One region of the Scandinavium sp. M-37 genome, then DNA from elsewhere that is predicted to be linked to it. Evidence: predicted binding sites of a transcription regulator. Region 1 holds the regulator's gene; each other region holds the start of a gene.
The links. Region 1 encodes Fur, which represses iron uptake genes when iron is present. Its sites were predicted from a motif close to ATAATAATGAGAACNACTATCAA; they were not measured.
Positions count from the first base shown of each region.

Region 1 (5,087 bases):
CGCTGAAGTGGGCAAAGCGCATCAGTTCGAACGTGAGGGTTACTTCTGCCTCGACAGCCGTTATACCACCGCTGAGAAGCTGGTGTTTAACCGCACCGTGGGTCTGCGTGATACCTGGGCGAAAGCGGGCGAGTAACCGTTCCGTTATCGCAAAATGAAGAAGCGTCGCCCTGAGCGGCGCTTTTTTTATGTCATTTTCGTGATGCGAAATAATATCATTTCGATCTATGAAACACCGCCTCTGCCTTGTTACATTTTCAACTGACGTTATTCTCTAATTCGTTGTAAAACCCCAGCCTAATGCACCTTGCGGCATCTCCTTTAAAAACGCAACTTTGTAACAAAACGCAATCAAATATGTGCGCCCTGTCATAATCTTGTGCTTTCGTGCGGAAAAAGGATTGATAATTCGCGTCGCGAAAAATAGTCTACCGACATAGCGTTAGGACATTTCTGCCTCGCTACTTTTTTGCAGTACTTATTTTTATCGCTGTTCACCTTTGTGAGCGCGTTTTTAAAAGTCAAAGAGGATATACACATGCGTACGTTCAGTGGCAAACGTAGTACGCTGGCGCTGGCTATTGCCGGGGTCACCGCAATGTCGGGCTGGATTGCAGTTCCGCAAGCCAGTGCAGCAGGATTCGTAGACGATTCAACCTTAACCGGCGGTGTCTATTACTGGCAACGTGAACGTGACCGTAAAGACGTCACCGACGGCGACAAGTACAAAACCAACCTTTCCCATTCCACCTGGAACGCTAACCTCGACTTCCAGTCTGGCTATGCCGCCGATTTTATCGGCCTTGATATTGCTGCTTTCACCGCTATTGAAATGGCGGAGTCATCAGAAAGCGGACACCCAAACGAAATTGCATTCTCATCCATTAATAAAGGTTACGACGAAGATTACTCTGGCGATAAGAGTGGAATCAGCCTTTATAAAGCTGCCGCGAAATTCAAACTGGGCCCAACCTGGGCGCGAGCAGGTTATATTCAGCCAACCGGGCAAACGCTTTTAGCGCCGCACTGGAGCTTTATGCCAGGTACGTATCAAGGGGCAGAAGCCGGGGCTAACTTTGATTACGGTGATGCAGGCGCGTTGAGTTTCTCCTATATGTGGACCAACGAATACAAGGCTCCATGGCACCTCGAAACAGATCATTTTTATCAGAACGATAAGAAGACCAAAGTTGAGTATCTGCACTCCATTGGTGCTAAGTATGATTTCAAAAATGACTTGGTGCTGGAAGCGGCATTTGGTCAGGCAGAAGGCTTTATGGATCAGTACTTCGCCAAAGCCAGCTACAAATTTGATGTCGCCGGTGCACCACTCTCGACCAGCTACCAATTCTATGGGGCGCGTGACACCGTTGAGAGCAACACCATTAACGATATCTACGACGGCACCGCGTGGTTACAGGCACTGACCTTCGGCTATAAAGTGGCTGACGTGGTTGACCTGCGCCTTGAAGGGACGTGGGTAAAAGCAGAAGGCCAGCAGGGTTACTTCCTCCAGCGTATGACCCCGACCTATGCCTCCTCCAACGGTCGTCTCGATATCTGGTGGGATAACCGCTCAGACTTCAACGCCAACGGCGAAAAAGCGGTGTTCTTCGGTGCGATGTATGACCTGAAAAATTGGGATATGCCGGGCTGGGCCGTCGGTGCATCTTACGTGTATGCCTGGGATGCCAAACCGGCAGACTGGTATATCAACAGCGCGGGTCAGCGTGAAGACAACGCCTCGAACAAAATCAAAGAGTCTTCTTACAGCTTTGATGCGATGTACACCGTGCAGGAAGGCCGTGCGAAAGGCACGCTGTTCAAACTGCACTTCACTCAATACGACAACCACTCCGACATCCCAAGCTGGGGCGGTGGTTACGGCAACATCTTCCAGGATGAGCGTGACGTGAAGTTCATCGTTATCGCCCCGTTCACTATCTTCTGACACGCGTGCGGCAGGGTAAACCTGCCGCGCATTGATAAGGCCGTATCATGAAAAAATTGATTCTTATCGCCGTTATGGCTTCCGGGCTGGTGGCCTGCGCACAGCCATCTCCCGCACCACAAGAAGACAGCAAGCTGAAAGATGCCTACAGCGCCTGTATCAATACCGCTGAAGGAAATCCGGATAAAATTGACGCCTGCCAGAGCGTGCTTAACGTGCTGAAAACTGACAAGACCCATCAGCAGTTTGCGAATCAGGAAAGTGTACGCGTACTGGATTACCAGAATTGTATTCTGGCGACGCGGACCGGCAACGATCAGGCAGTCAAAGCCCGTTGTGATCAGGTGTGGAAAGAGATTCGCAGTAACAATACGCCTAAGCCGTAACCCTCGACGGTTGGCGCTATTGCCCCAATGTTATGCCAAAAATGCCAATAAAAAAGCCAACCGTCAGGTTGGCTTTTACTTTTCTGGGGGGCCGATTATTTCTCGGCACCGTCATGTGCGTGCTCATCTTCACGGCAGTCGCCTTCTGCGCAATGGCCATAAAGATAAAGACTGTGGTTGGTCAGACGAATGCCGTGTTTGGTGGCAATTTCGCGCTGACGCGCTTCGATAGAGTCATCACTGAATTCGATAACCTTGCCACAGTCGAGGCAGATCAGGTGATCGTGGTGATGCTGTTGGGTCAATTCGAAAACAGATTTACCGCCTTCGAAATTGTGGCGGGTGACAATCCCGGCATCGTCGAACTGGTTCAGAACGCGATACACCGTTGCCAGACCAATTTCTTCGCCCATGTCGATGAGGCGTTTATAAAGGTCTTCCGCACTGACATGGTGATTGTCAGGCTCCTGAAGCACTTCCAGAATTTTCAATCGAGGAAGCGTGACTTTCAGGCCTGCTTTCTTTAATGCGGTATTGTTGTCAGTCATGCGGAATCAGTCCTGTTGCTAGGCGATACACTTCCTTATAGGAAGTATTACTAAGAATGAATTCAGGATAATGCGTCTCATTATAGGACTGCGGTGCCTAAATGAAAACTGCAAACCCTGAGCAAAGTATGCTTTTCAGAAACGAGGCATCATCTGCAAAGCGAAACATCCGACCTCGTCAAAACAGAAGACATTGTACAGATATGTGCTCAAAAGTTAAAAATTTGTAGCGATTAATTTGATTGCTTATAACTATTAATTTTACGCAATCTATCGATTTGTTCATCAATCATACGGCGCAACGCAGGCGCTGCGCCGTGACATCATCAGGCGTTCTTGATCTCTTCCAGGTGCAGCTCTTCAGAGATTTGTTTTACCCACTTCTGAACGCGTTCAGCGGTCAGTTCAGGCTGGCGATCTTCATCAATGGCCAGACCAACAAAATGGTTGTCATCGGCCAGACCTTTAGAGGCTTCGAAATGGTAGCCTTCGGTTGGCCAGTGACCGACAATGGTCGCGCCGCGCGGTTCGATGATGTCGCGGATGGTGCCCAGCGCATCACAGAAATATTCTGCGTAGTCTTCCTGATCGCCACAGCCAAACAGGGCCACCAGTTTGCCGTTGAAGTCTACCTCTTCCAGCGTCGGGAAGAAGTCGTCCCAGTCACACTGTGCTTCACCGTAGTACCAGGTTGGGATACCCAGCAGCAGAATGTCGAAACCTTCGAGGTCTTCTTTACTGCTCTTGGCAATGTCATGCACCTCGGCAACGTCTTTGCCCAGCTGCTTCTGGATCATCTTCGCAATATTTTCGGTGTTACCGGTGTCGCTGCCGAAAAAAATACCTGTGATTGCCATGAGTAAAATAACCTCTTGAAACGTAATGAAATGATGGTGGAATGTTGCCCACAGATAAAGGCAATGATAGCAGGAGGAGAAGTGCGCGGGAACTGCAATTGCGCCGTACTGCACTCACTGCTAAATGAAAGTGAAAGATTTCGTGTTTTCAGTCACGTTCCTGGCCGTGTAACGCAGCCAGTTGTTGCATCAGTATCTCTTCGATAAGCTCGCTGCGGCTCATGTTTCTGGCATCCGCCAGCTCATTGAGTGCGTCAACGGCATCGTTATTGAGCTTAAGCTCAACGCGTTTGAGACCGTTGCTTTTGTCGCGTTTCAGCTGATTACGCTTATTAATGCGTAACTGTTCGTCGCGTGAGAGCGGATTGGTTTTCGGCCTTCCCGGGCGACGCTCGTTTGCGAACAAATCTAATGTCGTTCGGTCCGTTTGTTCTTTTGCCATGATTCAGAGTGACTTCGGGGAAACAAGCCGCCAGACGACAGGCCCGGCGCAGATAGCGCGCAATCATACATGAGCGAAACCCACACGCCAACGCCGGGAGCCACAATGGCGCTTGCTTGCTCGGATTTTAATCATTCCGCCAGGTAGCGACGGATAGCGCGGAGTACCGCATCCGGTTTTTCAGCATGAACCCAGTGTCCAGCCCCGGCAATCACGTGCGCTCGCGCCTGTGGGAACTGCGCTAACAGGGCGTCGCGGTACGCGTTGGTGACATAAGGCGAATTGCCGCCAGCAATAAACAGGGCAGGGTGGTCCCATGCGGGAATCGGTTCCCAACCGACGATGTGCTCATACTGATCCCACAATGCGGGCACGTTGAAGCGCCATTCGCCGTCGACAAAAGATTTCAACAGGAACTGAATCACGCCTTCTTCATTAATATGCTTGCGCATAACCTCTGCCGCCTGCTGACGGTTTGAGACAGCGGCTTCGGTCACCGCGTTGATGGCCGCAAAGATTTCATCGTGACGACGCACCTGATAATTCACCGGAGCAATATCTATCGCCACCCATTTTCCGACGCGTTCTGGCGCCAGGGCAGTAAACGCCATCACCGCTTTCCCGCCCATGGAATGGCCGATCAACGTGGCTTTTTCAATGCCGTTGGCATCGAGCGTGTCGAGAAGATCCTGCGCCATCGCCGGATAGGTCATTTCCGCGGATCGCGGGGAAAGGCCGTGGTTACGCATGTCGACTTGCAGAATATCGTGGTCGACAACCAGATCCCTCGCGAGGATCCCGAGGTTATCCAGGCTACCGAAAAGGCCGTGAACCAGGACGATGGGAGAATTAGTGTGCAGGTTTTGTGCAGTTTGCGCTCGGCTGTTTAATTTCATGGCAAAG
Region 1 covers NZ_JBIGIN010000007.1:111,157-116,243, reverse strand. The annotation lists gene glnS (glutamine--tRNA ligase) at 1-136, shown strand, start outside; gene chiP (chitoporin ChiP) at 539-1,951, shown strand; gene chiQ (ChiQ/YbfN family lipoprotein) at 1,999-2,337, shown strand; gene fur (ferric iron uptake transcriptional regulator) at 2,433-2,885, opposite strand; gene fldA (flavodoxin FldA) at 3,212-3,742, opposite strand; gene ybfE (LexA regulated protein) at 3,891-4,184, opposite strand; gene ybfF (esterase) at 4,316-5,080, opposite strand.

Region 2 (5,087 bases), on a different contig from region 1:
CGCCGCCGGTGGTCTGGGCGTTGCCCGCGCGCCAATGGCGTTTATCGAACAGGTTGTCGATCCCCGCGGTCAGGCTGACGTATTTATTGGCATCCCAGGTGCCGCTCAGGCCGACAATGCTATACGGGCTAACTTCGTTCAGCTCGCTGCCGGTCGCCGGTTGGCCTTTATAGTTGTACTTCTTCGGCTGCTGCTTGCCGTACCAGGTGAAGGTCGACTGCACGGAGAAGTCCTGATACACCTGCCAGCTCAGGGTCGAGTTGAGGGTGTATTCCGGGATGATCGACAGGCGATCGCCGGTCTCTTTGTTTTTACTTTGCAGCATGTAGGTGATGTTGTTAGTCCAGTTGATGGCCTCGGTCACTGGCACATTCAACGTTCCTTCCAGGCCTTCAACCACCGCTTTCGGCACGTTTTCCCACTGATACAGATCGGTGCCGCTGCCGTTGGTGTACACCGGCGAATAGCCCGCTTCAATCTTATTGCGGTAATCGTTGCGGAACCAGGTTGCCCCCGCCAGCCAGCCGTCGCGTTTGAACTCGAGGCCCACTTCTTTGTTGATGCTGGTTTCGGCTTTCAGGTCCTCATTCCCTTGCAGGTAGCAGCCGCTGGTGCTGGCGTAGCAGCCCTGGCCTTTGCTGTAGAGAATGTAGTTCGGGTTGGTCTGATACAGGCTCGGCGCTTTATAGGCGCGGGCGATGCCCATTTTCAGGGTGAAATCATCCCACAGACCCTGCGACAGGTTCAGCGACGGGCTCCAGTTATCGCCGACGATGCTGTGGTGATCGAAGCGCAGCGCCGGAGTCAGCATGGTGCTGTCGGTGACTTCAATATTGTCTTCCGCGAACAGGGAGAAGATTTCTGCCTGCGAATACGGGCTGCGGTTGGTGCTGCTCACCCCCGGGATCGGGCCGCCCATAAAGGTCTGGGTATTCGAGCCCATATCCTTCATTTTCTGCTGGTTCCACTCGGTGCCCAGCGTCAGCGTTTGGTTGAAGACGAAATCGACCGGGAGGTTGATTTCGCTGTGCAGCAGCACGTCGGACAGGTCGATATCCACAAACTGATTGGAGTTGAAAATCCCTTCGGTGCCGCCCGCCAGGCCTTCGCCTTTACGCGAGTTACGGGTGTGCTCGTACTGCGCCCAGGTGCTGGAGGTGATGCCGTTATCCCAGCCGCCGTTCCAGGTCAGGGAGTAGTTCTGGCGATACAGACGGTTGGTCTCTTTGCCGTAGTTCTCTTTAACGAACGCATTGGTGTTGGTGTTTTGGGTATCCCCGGCGTACAGGTTGTTCTGACGGCTGTAGCCCGCCTCCAGCTCCAGGGACTGCATCGGGGCGAAGTCCCAGCGCATCACGCCGTTAATGTCTTTGTTTTCCACGCCTTCCCGTCCGGCGGGCAGGGTGTTTTGATAAATGCCGGTACGCTCTGACTGATGACCCTGGTTGATGTCCCAGGCGTCGGCCTGCGTTTTGTCGAGGTTACCGTACAGACGGAAGCTGAAATCACCGCCCATCGGGCCGGAGAGGCTGAAGTTGGTGCGCTTGGTTGAGCCTTCGTCTTTATGTTCCGGCAGGTTCATATAGGTATCCCAGGAACCGTGCCACGCGTCGCTGCCTTTTTTGGTGATGATGTTCACCACCCCGCCCGCCGCGCCGTTACCGTAACGCGCCGCCGCCGGGCCGCGAATCACTTCAATACGCTCAATCATCTCTGGCGGCACCCAGCTGGTATCGCCTCGAGTGTCACGCTCGTCGCGCCAGCCCAGACGCACCGAGTTCCGGCTGGTTACCGGTTTACCGTCAATCAGGATCAGGGTGTTTTCCGGGCCCATACCACGAATATCAATCTGGCGGTTGTTGCCGCGCTGACCGCTGGTGGAGTTCCCGGTCAGGTTCACGCCGGGCATGGTACGGATAATTTCGGAGACATCACGGGCCGGAGGGCGTTTACGAATTTCATCGGCGGTGATGGTAGACACGCCCGGTGCCTGCAAGTTTTGCTGAGCGGCGGTGACGACCATGGTTTCGCCCGTCTCTGCCGTCGTCGCCTTTTCGGTCTCTTCTGCGTGCAGAGGGAATGCCACCCCGTAAATACCCAGATTGACCAGTAAGGCCAGGGATTTGAGTTTGTTGTTCATTAGCCAACGTCCTGCTGTATCGAATAAACCCCCTGTCAGAGGTCAGGGGAAGGAAAGTAAAACGCGCGCCAATACGCTATTGCAAATGCAAATAGTTATCAATAATATTATCAATAATTTTTGGGGTGTAACAAAAAATTCCACATACAGCGCGGGGTTAACGTGGCGGAGACGGTAACGACAGGGAGTGCAGCCTGGTGGCAACGCATTGACGGCCCGCAGTGGCGAAGGGAAGGGGCGTTGTGCCACGTCACCTTTTACTGGCGCGACCCGGCCGGAAGCGAGTCCCACTCGGCGATAAAACGTGTGTGGATTTACATCACCGGCGTGACCGATCACCACCAGAACGCGGTGCCGCAGACGCTGTCCCGTCTGCCCGGCACCGACGTCTGGCAGTGGCAAACCCGGTTGCCCGCCAGCTGGCGCGGCAGCTACTGTTTTATTCCCTGCGAGCGTGACGATGATTTTTCCCCGGCGCTGTTTAACGGTGACGCCCCGGACAGGCAGCTGCTGCGCGAAGGCTGGCGAAAGCTGCTCCCGCAGGCGATAGCCGATCCGCTCAATCGCCATAGCTGGCGCGGCGGGCGCGGGCATGCGGTGTCGGCACTTTCACTCCCCGATGCGCCGCTTCAGCCCGGCTGGGATCTGCCTGAGGTGCCGTACAACCCGCCGCTGTGCATTGACTGGCGCAGTCAGCGCCTGGGTAATGTCCGCCGGGTGTGGATTTACACCCCCGGAGACAATGCCTCGCCCGATCGCCCACTGGCGTTGCTGTTGGATGGGCAGTTCTGGGCCGAAAGTATGCCGGTCTGGTCGCCGCTGGCGCGCCTGACCCGCGAAGGCCAGCTTCCCCCGGCGGTCTACGTCTTAATCGATGCCATCGACACCGTTCATCGCAGCGCAGAATTGCCCTGCAATACCGATTTCTGGCAGGCGTTACAGACCGAATTGCTGCCGCAGATCCAGCGCCTCGCCCCGCACAGCGAACACCCTGGGCGCACCCTTGTCGCAGGCCAGAGCTTTGGCGGGATGGCGGCGATGTTTGCCGGACTACGTTTTCCGCAGCGGTTTGGCTGTGTGCTGAGTCAGTCCGGATCCTACTGGTGGCCGACGCGCGGCGATCGTCACGGGGGCGTTATCCCGGCAAAACTTTCTCGCGGTGAATTTTCGCCGCACGGCCTGCGCATCTGGCTGGAAGCCGGGCGGCGCGAGCCGATTATCTTCGAGGCCAATCAGGCACTCTTACAACAATTAGACAAGCACCAGCAGCCGGTTTTCTGGCGTCAGGTTGACGGCGGACACGATGCGCTGTGCTGGCGCGGCGGGCTGACGGCAGGGCTGACAGCGCTCTGGCAGCCGCTGCTCGACGCATAACGCGCACTTTACGACAGGAGTTTGGTATGCAAATCAGTAACCCTTTCGATGATGCGCAAGGGCAGTTTTATATACTGCAAAATGCGCAGCAGCAGTACAGCCTCTGGCCGCAGCAGTGTGCGCTGCCTGAGGGCTGGCAGGTGGTCTGCGAGCCGCAAAGCGCGGACGTCTGCAACGCCTGGCTGGCCGCCCGCTGGACGCTTCTGAATCCTGCTCATTTTGTTGGAGTGCCCCATGACTGAACGTTTACCGCTGGTCGCGGCGCAGCCGGGGATCTGGATGGCGGAACAGCTTTCCACTCTGCCGAACGCCTGGAGCGTGGCCCATTACGTCGAACTCGACGGCGAGATTGATGCCCCGCTTTTACAGCAGGCGATCGCGCTTGGCCTGGGGCAGGCGGATACCCTGCGGATGCACTTTGGCGAAGAGAACGGCGAGCCGTGGCAGAGCCTGGCTGACAGTCTGCCGCCGGGCGTGGCGGCGGTGAACGATCTGCGGCAGGCATCTGACCCGCACGCCGCCGCGATGAACATCATGCAGGCCGATTTAGCACAAAATACCCGCGTCGACAGCGGCAATCCGCTGGTGTGCCATCTGCTACTCCGGGTGGCGGATACCCGCTGGTACTGGTATCAGCGTTATCACCATTTGCTGGTGGATGGCTTCAGTTTCCCGGCCATTACCCGCCAGATAGTCCATATTTACCGCGCCTTACAGCGCCAGGAAACCTTACCTGACTCTCCGTTCACGCCGTTTGCCGAAGTGGTCGAAGAGTATCAGCGCTACCGTGAAAGCGAGGGCTGGACGCGGGACGGTGCGTTCTGGGCTGAACAGCGCCAACAGCTGCCGCCTCCGGCCTCGCTGTCTGCCGCCCCGTTGCCGGGCCGCGCCGCCAGCCCCGATATCTGGCGGCTGAAGCTGGCTGCCTGCCCTCACGCCTTCCGCCAAATTTCAGCCGCAACAGCCTGCCCACGCACCGATTTAGCCCTGGCGCTGGCGGCGCTGTGGCTTGGTCGTCTGTGCCGGCGCAACGACTACGCGGCGGGGTATATCTTCATGCGTCGTCTGGGATCTGCGGCGCTGACCGCCACCGGCCCGGTGCTGAACGTGCTGCCGCTGGCGGTAACGATCGCACCGGAAGAAACCCTGCCGGAGCTGGCGACTCGACTCGGGGCGCAGCTCAAGAAAATGCGCCGCCATCAGCGTTACGACGCCGAACAAATTGTGCGTGATGCAGGCAAGGCGGCAGGAGAAGAGCCGCTGTTTGGCCCGGTGTTTAACATCAAAGTTTTCGATTATCAGCTGGATATCGACGGCGTTCGTGCCACCACCCACACTTTGGCAACCGGGCCGGTGAATGACCTCGAGCTGGCGCTGTTCCCGGATGAAGAGGGGGGCCTGACGATTGAAGTGCTGGCCAATCAGCAGCGCTATGATCGACATGAACTGCAACAGCACGTGGCGCGTCTGCAGGCGTTGCTGGCGCAGTTTGCCGCCAATCCTCAACTTCGCTGCGGCGAGGTGGACCTGGTCTCGGCAGATGAATATCAGCGCCTGGAACAGATTAATGACA
Region 2 covers NZ_JBIGIN010000013.1:47,103-52,189, reverse strand. The annotation lists gene ACG0Z5_RS11470 (TonB-dependent siderophore receptor) at 1-2,140, opposite strand, end outside; gene fes (enterochelin esterase) at 2,303-3,514, shown strand; gene ACG0Z5_RS11460 (MbtH family protein) at 3,541-3,756, shown strand; gene entF (enterobactin non-ribosomal peptide synthetase EntF) at 3,749-5,087, shown strand, end outside.
Region 2: the regulator Fur is predicted to act here: its motif matches at 2,226-2,248, upstream of fes (enterochelin esterase).

Region 3 (5,087 bases), on a different contig from region 1:
ATTCCGGCTCACCCCCTCACTTTGAGGTTTTCCCTAACGGCACCACCAGCGGCGTACCGGCCACCGGATCTTCAATAATCAGACTCCGCAGGCCGTAAATCCGCTCAATCAGCTCCGCGGTGACAATCTCTTTCGGCGCGCCTTCGGCCACAATGTTGCCGTCGCGCAGGGCAATCAGATGCGTGGCATAGCGGCAGGCCTGGTTGAGATCGTGCAGCACCGCCGCCAGGGTATAACCCTGCTGGCGATTGAGGTCGCTCAGCAGCTCCAGCAAATCAATTTGATGGCTGATATCCAGCCAGGTGGTCGGCTCGTCGAGCAGCATGATCGCCGTTTCCTGGGCCAGCACCATCGCAATCCACGCGCGTTGGCGCTGGCCGCCGGAGAGGGTATCCACGCTTTGATTCGCCAGTTCCACGACGCCAGTGGCCCGCATCGCCCGTTGCACCGCGTCGTCATCTTCCTGCCGCCAGCGGGCAAACAGCGGCTGGTGCGGATAGCGCCCGCGCGCCACCAGCTCCTGCACCGTGATATCGCCCGGGGTAGTGGCGTTTTGTGCCAGCAGGCCAATGCGTCGCGCGACCTCTTTACTGGCATAACGCTGGATCTGCTCCCCGTCGAGAAACACCTGGCCGTGCTGCGGAGTCATCAGGCGGCTCAAGGTGCGTAACAGGGTCGATTTCCCACAGCCGTTGGGGCCGATGATGGCGGTAAAATGTCCATCCGGAATGGCCACGTTCAGCCCCTCGGCGATGATTTTTTTACCGTAGCTGAGGGTCAGATTTTCGCCTTGCAGGCGAGCGTCAGAGTGGGTCATTTTTTACGAGACTCCTGAATAAGCAGGGCGATGAGATACAGGCCGCCAAGGCTGACGGTCACCACGCCCACTGGAAGCTGGTAAGGCATAAACAGCTGCTGTGCGCCGAAATCAGCAAGCAGAAGCAGCAATGCGCCGCACAGCGCCGACTGGGTCAATCCCCAGCGCGCGGTGCCGCTGAGGCGGCGGGCAATGTGTGGGGCCACCAGCGCAATAAAGGAGATCGGGCCCGCCAGCGCGGTCGATGCCGCCGTCAGCACCACCGCCACCAGCATCATCCATAAACGCGAACGTTCCACCCGCACGCCCAACGCGCAGGCGCTGTCGTCGCCCATTTCCAGCAGCCGCAGTCGGCGTACCAGCAGGGCGGCGAAGACCAGCATCACCAGCAGGATCGGTGCGGAAGGGAAAATTTTTGCCCACGTCAGCCCGTTCAACGATCCGGCGAACCACAGCCCGGCCGACTGTGCGGTTTCCAGTGAGGCGCGCAGCAGCAGCCAGGTGTTGAAGGCCATCAGCATGGCGCGGATCCCGATCCCGATAATAATCAGCCGGAAAGTATCGACGCCATTGCGCCACGCCAGCAGCCAGACCAGCAGCGAGGTCACAATCCCGCCCACCATCGCCGCAAACGCAATGGCGGTTTGATGCTGACCAAACAGCACCATCGCCACCAGCACGCCGCTCCATGCTCCGGTGTTGAACCCCATCACGTCAGGGCTGCCGAGTGGGTTACGCATCAAAGACTGGAAAATCGCGCCGCTGACGCCGAGTGCCGCGCCGACCAGTAGCGCCATCAGCACCCGTGGCAGACGCCATTCGGTGATCACCATTGTCACGTTCCGCGGCGCATCGCCCCACAGCGCGGCCAGCACCTGGCGTAAATCCAGCGTCACCGCTCCGCTGCGCAGGCTATACAGCGCAATGACCAGGCTTACCAGCGTCAGCAGCACGCAACTCCCTACCAGACGGCGAGACGGGGCCATCATGCGACACCTCCGCGCGACGGCTGGCGGCGCACCAGCCAGATAAGCATCGGCGCACCGATAAAGGCGCTCACCACCGAGACGCGCAGTTCACCCGGCACCAGCAGGCGACCAATAATATCGGCAAACAGCAGCAGGGCAGGGGTGGCGAGCAGGGTGACCGGCAGCGACCAGCGGTGATCGCCCCCGACCAACCCGCGAGAAATATGCGGCACCATCAGGCCGATAAACGCAATCGGCCCGACCAGCGCGGTGGCACTGCCGCTCAATACGGTGATGGTCAGCAGCCCTAATAGTTGGGTGCGCGCCACTTTATTCCCGAGCGCGGTGGCGGTATCCGCCCCAAGGCTGAGGCTGTTCAGCGAGCGGCTTAATCCGAGGGCTATCATGATGGCGATAGTGACCGGCACCAGCACCACTTTTAGCGTTTCCAGGGAGCGAATATCCAGCGACCCGGCCTGCCAGAAACGCAGCTGATCGTACACATCGGGATTCAGCAGCGCGATGCCATTGGAGAGGCCATCGAGCACCGCCCCGAGCGCCACGCCCGCCAGGGTCAGACGCACCGGGCTAAGCTGCCCGCCGCCCTGACTGCCGGTGAAGGCCACCAGCAGCGAGGCGATCAGCGCCCCGCCAAAAGCGAGCAACAGTTGCTCCTGCGGCAGCGTCAGACCGAACAGCGCCGCGCCCAGCACGATGGCAAAGCTGGCTCCGGCGTTAACGCCGAGAATGCCGGGGTCGGCAAGCGGATTGCGGGTAAGGGTTTGCATCAGTGCGCCCGCCAGACCCAGCGCGCCACCGGCCAACAGGCCAGCAAGGGTGCGAGGTAAACGGGCGTCAAGAACAATGGTGCAGTCGGGACTGCGACAGGTGCCGGACAGGGCGTCCAGCACCACGTTCAGCGGCAGCGGTTTTGCGCCAATCAGCAGGCTGAGCGCAGCTGCGGCGATCAGCAGAATGAGTAATCCGGGCACGGCGACGGTACGCAGCGTGGCGGCAGAAAACGACATAGCAACGTCCATGATGTGATAATGATAGTAATTATCGTTCTCGATCTTATTCGCCTATGTTAGCATGTGCGACCACGGAAATGGTACCGAAAGTTCGTTGAAGGCCCTGTCATGCAAAGACAATCCTGGCTGCTAAATCTCAGCCTGCTGAAGACTCACCCGGCGTTCCGCGCCGTCTTTATCGCCCGTTTTATCTCCATTCTTTCTCTCGGCCTGCTCGGCGTTGCCGTGCCGGTGCAAATCCAGACGCTGACTCACTCCACCTGGCATGTTGGGCTGGCGGTGACGTTGACCGGCGGGGCGATGTTTATCGGCCTGATGCTCGGCGGCGTGCTGGCCGACCGCTATGAACGCAAGAAGCTTATCCTGCTGGCGCGCGGCACCTGCGGGATCGGTTTTATTGGCCTGTGGCTGAATGCGCTGCTGCCGGAGCCGTCGCTGCTGGCGATTTATCTGCTCGGTATCTGGGATGGGCTGTTCGCCTCGATTGGCGTGACCGCCCTGCTGGCGGCGACGCCTGCGCTGGTTGGGCGTGAAAACCTGATGCAGGCCGGGGCGATAACCATGCTCACGGTGCGCCTCGGGTCGGTGATTTCGCCGATGGTTGGCGGCCTGCTGCTGGCGAGCGGGGGATTCTCCTGGAACTATTTACTGGCGGCGCTCGGCACCTTCATCACCACCCTGACGCTGCTGCGTCTGCCGTTGTTGCCGCCACCTCCGCAGCCGCGTGAACATCCGTTGAAATCCTTACTGACCGGCCTGCGCTTTCTGTTTAATAGCCCGTTGATTGGCGGCATTGCGCTGCTCGGCGCTCTGTTGACCATGGCCAGCGCGGTGCGGGTGCTGTATCCGGCGCTGGCGATGAGCTGGAATATGTCGGCGGCGCAGATTGGCATGTTGTATGCGGCGATCCCGCTCGGGGCGGCGTTGGGGGCGCTCACCAGCGGCAACCTGGCGCGCAGCGTTCGGCCTGGGCAAATCATGCTCCTGACGACCGTCGGTGCGTTCGTCGCCATTGGCTTGTTCAGCCTGATGCCGGTCTGGGCGCTGGGCGTGCTGTGTCTGGCGCTGTTTGGCTGGCTGAGTGCCATCAGTTCACTGCTGCAATATACCTTGATTCAGACCCAAACCCCGGAAGCGATGCTCGGGCGCATTAACGGTTTGTGGACGGCGCAGAACGTCACCGGCGATGCCATCGGCGCGGCAATATTAGGCGGCGTTGGCGCGATGCTCACCCCGGTCGCGGCGGCCTCCGCCAGCGGTTGGGCGTTGGCGATCGTTGGGCTGATTCTGGTGTTGCTGCTTGGAGAGTTGCGCCGCTTCCGCCAGGAAACGGCAGCGGTTTAATCCGGTGGAAGGTGCCCGGTGGTGGCTGCGCCCTACCGGGCCTACACCGCACATTCCGTAGGCCTGGTAAGCGAAGCGCCACCGGGCAAAGGCATCAGCCAAACAACGTTTCCAGACGCTGCAACACCCGCATCGCGCTATAGTAATCAAGGCGGAAGGTTTCGGTCCCGAGCGCATAAACGCGTTTGTTCTGCACCGCCGGCAGGTGTGACAGCAGCGGATTGGCCTCGATGGCGTTGGTATCTTTCTGGTCGCCCGCGAACACAAACAGCGATTCGCCGTTCAGGCCCGCCGCCAGGTTCTCGCCGCCCAGCTGAATAATGTCGTGGCGTTTACCCTGGCTCTGGCTGGTGTGCAGCCCGGCAGGCAGCGGGGCAAGGGTGAAACCTAACTGTTCGAGCAGTTTTCCCTGTGCGGATTCTGGGGTCCACAGGTTCGCGCTGTGGGCGGCAGCGGTGTACACCAGCGCGCTGACCGGCTGCGGCGGCAGCTTCATTTGCTTTTTAAGCGTCGCTAGCTGGGTATCAAATTCGGCGATCCGCGCGGCGGCCTGCTGTTCCTGGCCAGTGATGCTACCCAACTGAGTCAGCAGGGCCTGCCAGCTTTGCGAGTCATAGTTGATAACCAGCGTTGGGGCGATGGTCGACAGCTGATCGTACAGGGCTAACGCCGAGTCGCCGCCGGTAGCACTGATCAGAATCAGATCCGGCATCTGCGCGGCCACGGCCTCGGCATTCGGCTCGCCGATATACAGCCGCGTGAGCTTGCGCTGTTTCGCCACGTCGCTCCACTGGCGCAAAAAGCCCTGTGCATCCGCCACGCGGTTATTCGGCGTGGTGGCCCCGCTGGCAATCACCGGGGCGTCAATCGCCAGCAACGACCCGGTCAGGGTAACGCTGGTGGAGACGATGCGCAGCGGTTTGTGCT
Region 3 covers NZ_JBIGIN010000013.1:27,387-32,473, reverse strand. The annotation lists gene ACG0Z5_RS11395 (capsule assembly Wzi family protein) at 1-25, shown strand, start outside; gene fepC (iron-enterobactin ABC transporter ATP-binding protein) at 17-817, opposite strand; gene fepG (iron-enterobactin ABC transporter permease) at 814-1,806, opposite strand; gene fepD (Fe(3+)-siderophore ABC transporter permease) at 1,803-2,813, opposite strand; gene entS (enterobactin transporter EntS) at 2,925-4,160, shown strand; gene fepB (Fe2+-enterobactin ABC transporter substrate-binding protein) at 4,255-5,087, opposite strand, start outside.
Region 3: the regulator Fur is predicted to act here: its motif matches at 2,829-2,851, upstream of fepD (Fe(3+)-siderophore ABC transporter permease).

Region 4 (5,087 bases), on a different contig from region 1:
GGCTTTATTCTTACCTGTATTCTGGGGATTGTCGGTGCCGTGGTCGGTGGCTGGCTGGCAACCATGTTCGGTATTGGTGATGTGTCGGGCTTCAACCTGCACAGTTTCCTGGTGGCGGTTGTAGGTGCCATTGTGGTGCTGCTGGTGTTCCGATTGCTGCGTCGCAACGCTTAAGTACATTTGCCCGGCGGCACAGGCTTTCCGGGCCTACGGATTACACGGTAGGCCCGGCAAGCGTAGCGCCACCGGGCAATTTTCTCATTTATTCTCAGAAATCATATCCGACGGTGGCAATCACCGAACGCTCCGCACCCCAATAGCAGTTATTGGTGCCGTAACAGCCGGAAATATACTCTCTGTCAGTCAGGTTATTCGCATTCACCTGTAAATACGCGCCTTTAAGGGCAGATGTCCAGGCCCCGAGATCGGCGCGAATCATCGCATCAAACAGAGTGGTTGACGGCAGACGTTCGGTATTGGCGTCGTCAGCCCACTGCTTGCCGATATAACGCACACCCGCGCCCGCGCTGATCCCGTAATCAAACTTATAGTGCGCCCACAGGGAAGCCATCTGGTCCGGCGTCAGCTGTGGCGTATTATCGTCAGTGCCATCTTTGGTATCGGCAAAGCGCAGACGGTTCCAGGTGTAGCCCGCGATGGTGCTCAGGCGTGGCGTGAGCTGGTTGCGCGCTTCCAGTTCCACCCCTTGCGAATGCACTTTCCCGGCGGGCAGGAAGGTCGCGGTGGCGATATTCGGGTCACGGGTGGCGACGTCTTTCTGCGTCAGGTCATACATCGCAATGCTGTACATGTCGGCAGTACCCGGCGGCTGAAACTTCAGACCCGCTTCGAACTGCTCGGCGGTGGTCGGTTTCAGCAGCGTACCATCCGGACCGGACAGCATCGCAGGGGTGATCGCCTGGCTGTAGCTCATGTACGGTGACAGGCCATTCTCAAAGGCATACAGCAGCGAGGCGCGGCTGCTGATATGGTCATCGGAACGGCGCGACGAGGTGCCAAAGGTATCGCTCACCTGCTGGGAAACAATGCGGTCGTAACGGGTGGAGAGGTCCGCATGCCAGCGGTTCCACACTATCTCATCCTGCAGATAGATGCCGGTCTGATAATAGCGACGATTGTTATAATCGCTGTAGGTCACGGTATGCCCGGTCTGTGCGGTATACCCGGTAAACGGATTGAGCGGATTGGCGCTGCCCGCACCGGTCCACAGGTCATTGCGGAAGCGATGATATTCTCCGCCCAGCACCACGGTGTGCGATACGTCGCCGGTGTTGAAATCGGCCTTAATACGGTTATCGGTTGACCAACCGTCGAGCGAGCCTTCAGAACCGCTGTACCCCCGTGCCAGCATATCGCTGTCGCCTATCCAGCCCACCTGATAAACCTGATCCAGATTGACATCCGAGTGGGTATAGCTCCCGCTGGAAGAGACCGACCAGACATCGTCGAACTGGTGATTAAATTCGTAGCTGTAGATCTGCTCACGGCGCTGATAACCATCGCCCGGATCGCCTTCGTTCGTGTGATTGCTCAGCTTGCGGCCGTTGTGTTCATAGCGGGTGCCATCTAACGGCAGCGAGCCGTGGTAGCCGCCGGACGGATCTTTTTGCAGATAGGCCCGCAGCAGCAGGCTGGTGTCAGAATCGGGTTGCCACAGCAGCGACGGGGAGATGGCGTACCGTTCTTCGCGGGTGTTATCCACCTGCGTATCGGTATTGCGGGTAATGCCAATCACCCGGTATGCCCACTGGTCGTTAATGGCATCGGTATAATCGAATGCCGCGCCTTTGGTGCCCTGCGTGCCGCCAAACACCTGCCCGTGGCCTTCGGAACTAAACTGCGGGCGCTTGGAGGTCAGGTTTACCAGCCCACCCGGCACGCTCTGGCCGTATAGCGCGGAAGAAGGACCTTTGATAACGTCGATGCGGTCGAGGAACCACGGATCAATCTGAATGACGTTATGGCTGCCGCCATCGCTCATCAGACGCATCCCGTCGAGGAAAATGTTATCCACGTCGCCGCCGTGATAGCCGCGCAGGGAAATGGCGTCGAAGCGGGTGGCCGAGCCGCCAAAGGTGCTATACACCCCCGGGGTGTAGCTCAGCGCCTGGCTGACGTTAGTCACACCCTGATCTTCCATCTGCTCACGGGTCACTACCGATACCGACTGGGCGGTGGTGATGAGGGGTTGATCGGTTTTGGTCGAACCGGTGGATGTTTTAGCGGTGTAGCCTTTGGTCGGAGCGGTAGCGGATTCAACCGGCTGGGCCGTGACGACCACCGTTTCTTCTGCGAAAGTCGAGCAGGGGAACGCTAGCGCCAGGGCGCAAAAGACCGACGAGCGTTTAAGAAGCAAAGTGTTATTCATTGCATAATCCTGAAAAACGCGGCCTGGCACTCCTGTGCGCCACCGTGTCAAAAGGTGCGAAAATGTCATTTTTCGTTAAAAAAGAATGCGAATTATTATTGTTTGCGTTTGCGAGGTCAAGTGAAGGACTGAGCACACCTGCTACCATTTTTGGTAGCAGGCTGCGGGTGGGGATTAGGCTTTTTCAGCCGGAGCGAGAGGCGCCGTTGCAGGCGCAGGCGTTTTGTCCGCCTCAGGGGCTTTCTTGTCTGATGGGGCGGGGCTGGCCGCCGGGGCAGGACGGTTTTTAGGCACGTCATCGCACGGCTGCGCTTTCGGGCAGATCAAATCCAGCATTTTCAGGGTCACGCCGTTACTCCAGCCGAAGCCGTCCTGTAACGGATATTCCCCGCCACCACCGCCGGTGCCGGTTGAGGTGATGTCATATTTCTCGACCAGTTTTTGCTGGCTGTCGTAGGTGTGTTGCACGTTGGTCAGGAAACGCCAGCTGACCTCCATCGCAATCTTATCCTTGCCGTAGTTCTGCAGCCCTTCGGCGGCGACCCATTGCAGCGGGGCCCAGCCGTTCGGCGCATCCCATTGCTGACCGCTGTTCACGGTGGTGGTGGTGATGCCGCCCGGTTTCAGCAGGCGGGATTCAGTAACCGACGCCATTTTCGCCGCGCGATCGCTGGAGGCCGCATTCACATACAGCGGGAACAACGCGGCGGCAGTCAGCTGATTACGCACCTTCTGGGTTTTCAAATCGTAATCGGCGTACCAACCCTCTTTGTCATTCCACAGGTGATGTTCGATGGCCTTCTGGCGGTCGTTGGCCATTGCGTCATAACGCGCCGCTTTGGCATCATCTCCGGCAGCTTTGCTGGCGCTGGCGATGATTTTTTCCATTTTGAACATCAGGGCATTAAGGTCGACCGGCACAATGCTGGTGGTGCGGATGGTGCTGAGTTTTTGCGGGTCGTCCATCCAGCGCGAACTGAAGTCCCAACCGGACGCGGCGGCAGAGCGCAGGTCGCGGTAAATTTCGGTCGCCGGGCGGTTCGGATTGCTCTTGGCCGTATTCACATCATCAAGCCATGATTCCGGGCGCGGGGTGTCTTTGTCATCCCAGTAGCGGTTGAGCACCGCGCCGTCGTTAAGTTTCACCACCCGTTTGTCGGCCTTACCGTTTTGCAGTGAATCCTGACCGTCCATCCAGTAGGCGTGCTCTTTTTCCATCTGCGGCAGATAGGTTTTCAGCGCATCGCGGTCGTGAGTAGCCAGCAGTTCAACCATCAGCGAGAAAAACGGCGGCTGCGAGCGGCTCAGATAGTAGCTGCGGTTACCGTTTGGAATATGGCCCCAGGTGTCAATTTCATAGGCAAAGTTGGCAACCATATCCTCGATTTTGTCCCAGTGACCGCTTTCCGCCAGGCCGAGCATGGTGAAATAACTGTCCCAGTAATAGACCTCACGGAAGCGTCCGCCGGGCACGACATACGGCTTGGGCAGCGGCAGCAGGGAATCCCATTTTGCGGCGCTGTCGGTGGTGCGGGTCAGTACCGGCCACAGGCCGTCAATATGGGCCCGCAGGCTCTGGCCTTTCGGCGGCACGTATTTGTCTTTTTCCTGCGGCAGGGTGAAGTTCACCTCCACAAAATGGCGCAGGTCAAAACTGCTCTGATTTCGCTGCATCCGGTAATCGGCGAGGATCATCAACGGATCCCCGTTAGGCACCGCATCGGCAAAGGTTTTCTGGTCCGGGAACAGCTTCGCGCTCTGCACGTCATTGAACAGCGGGCCAAACAAAATATCCGGCGATTGCGGCGTGGCGGTCTGGACATCGTCAGCCTGGGCTGAGGCCACGCTTAACGAAAGTAGGGCACCGCCGAGGGCCAGTTGCAGAGCAAAGTACAGTGAGTCAGGACGGCGCAAAACGGGTTTATTCATTGTTGATTCTCCTTTTTAGCTGCGCAGTTTCCGCTGTTAACAACCATAGCCGAATATCGTTCCCCGCGCGTGTTACAGATAACGTTTCGCGCATTTCCAGAAAAATTACCGTTGCGTTTCAAATAAAAAACGCAAACCCGATAACCGGGCTTGCGTGCAACGATCATATCAGGCGGATATTACTCGAAGGTTCCCCGCACGCAGGCTTTCCCGTCGCGGACCATCTGTTTTCCTTTGGCCCATACTGCGCGGAGCCGCATCTGATCGTCGAGCATCAGCAGGTCTGCATCACCACCGGGTGCCAGACGCCCTTTCTGAGGCAGGTCAAGGAAGGTCGCCACGTTGCGGGTCAGCGGGCTGAGCGCCTGCTCCAGCGGCAATTTATGCTGCACCACCAGCTTTCGCAGTGTTTCCAGTAATGACTCAAAACCAGCGACGCCTATCCCGGTCAGATTCCCCCGGTCGTCAAATTTCGGCTGACTGCCGTTCCCGTCTGAACTGAGCGTTATCTGGGCCAGCGGGACGTCCGCCTGCAGCGCACGCATAATCGCCGTTGCGGGATCGATCGGTGCCTCAATGCTACTGGTAATGTCGATAAACCCGCCATCACGGGCAAACTGCAACGCCGCGATAAACAACGGCTCAGCACGATTGACATGGGTCGGGAGCAGTTTGCCAATCGGTACATCAGCATGGCGCAGGATTTCCCGCAATGGCTCCAGTTCGCGCGGGCTGTTACCCATATGGAACACGCTTATACCGGCTTTTG
Region 4 covers NZ_JBIGIN010000003.1:47,390-52,476, reverse strand. The annotation lists gene ACG0Z5_RS03485 (GlsB/YeaQ/YmgE family stress response membrane protein) at 1-174, shown strand, start outside; gene ACG0Z5_RS03480 (TonB-dependent siderophore receptor) at 269-2,389, opposite strand; gene treA (alpha,alpha-trehalase TreA) at 2,564-4,318, opposite strand; gene iadA (beta-aspartyl-peptidase) at 4,498-5,087, opposite strand, start outside.
Region 4: the regulator Fur is predicted to act here: its motif matches at 2,469-2,491, upstream of ACG0Z5_RS03480 (TonB-dependent siderophore receptor).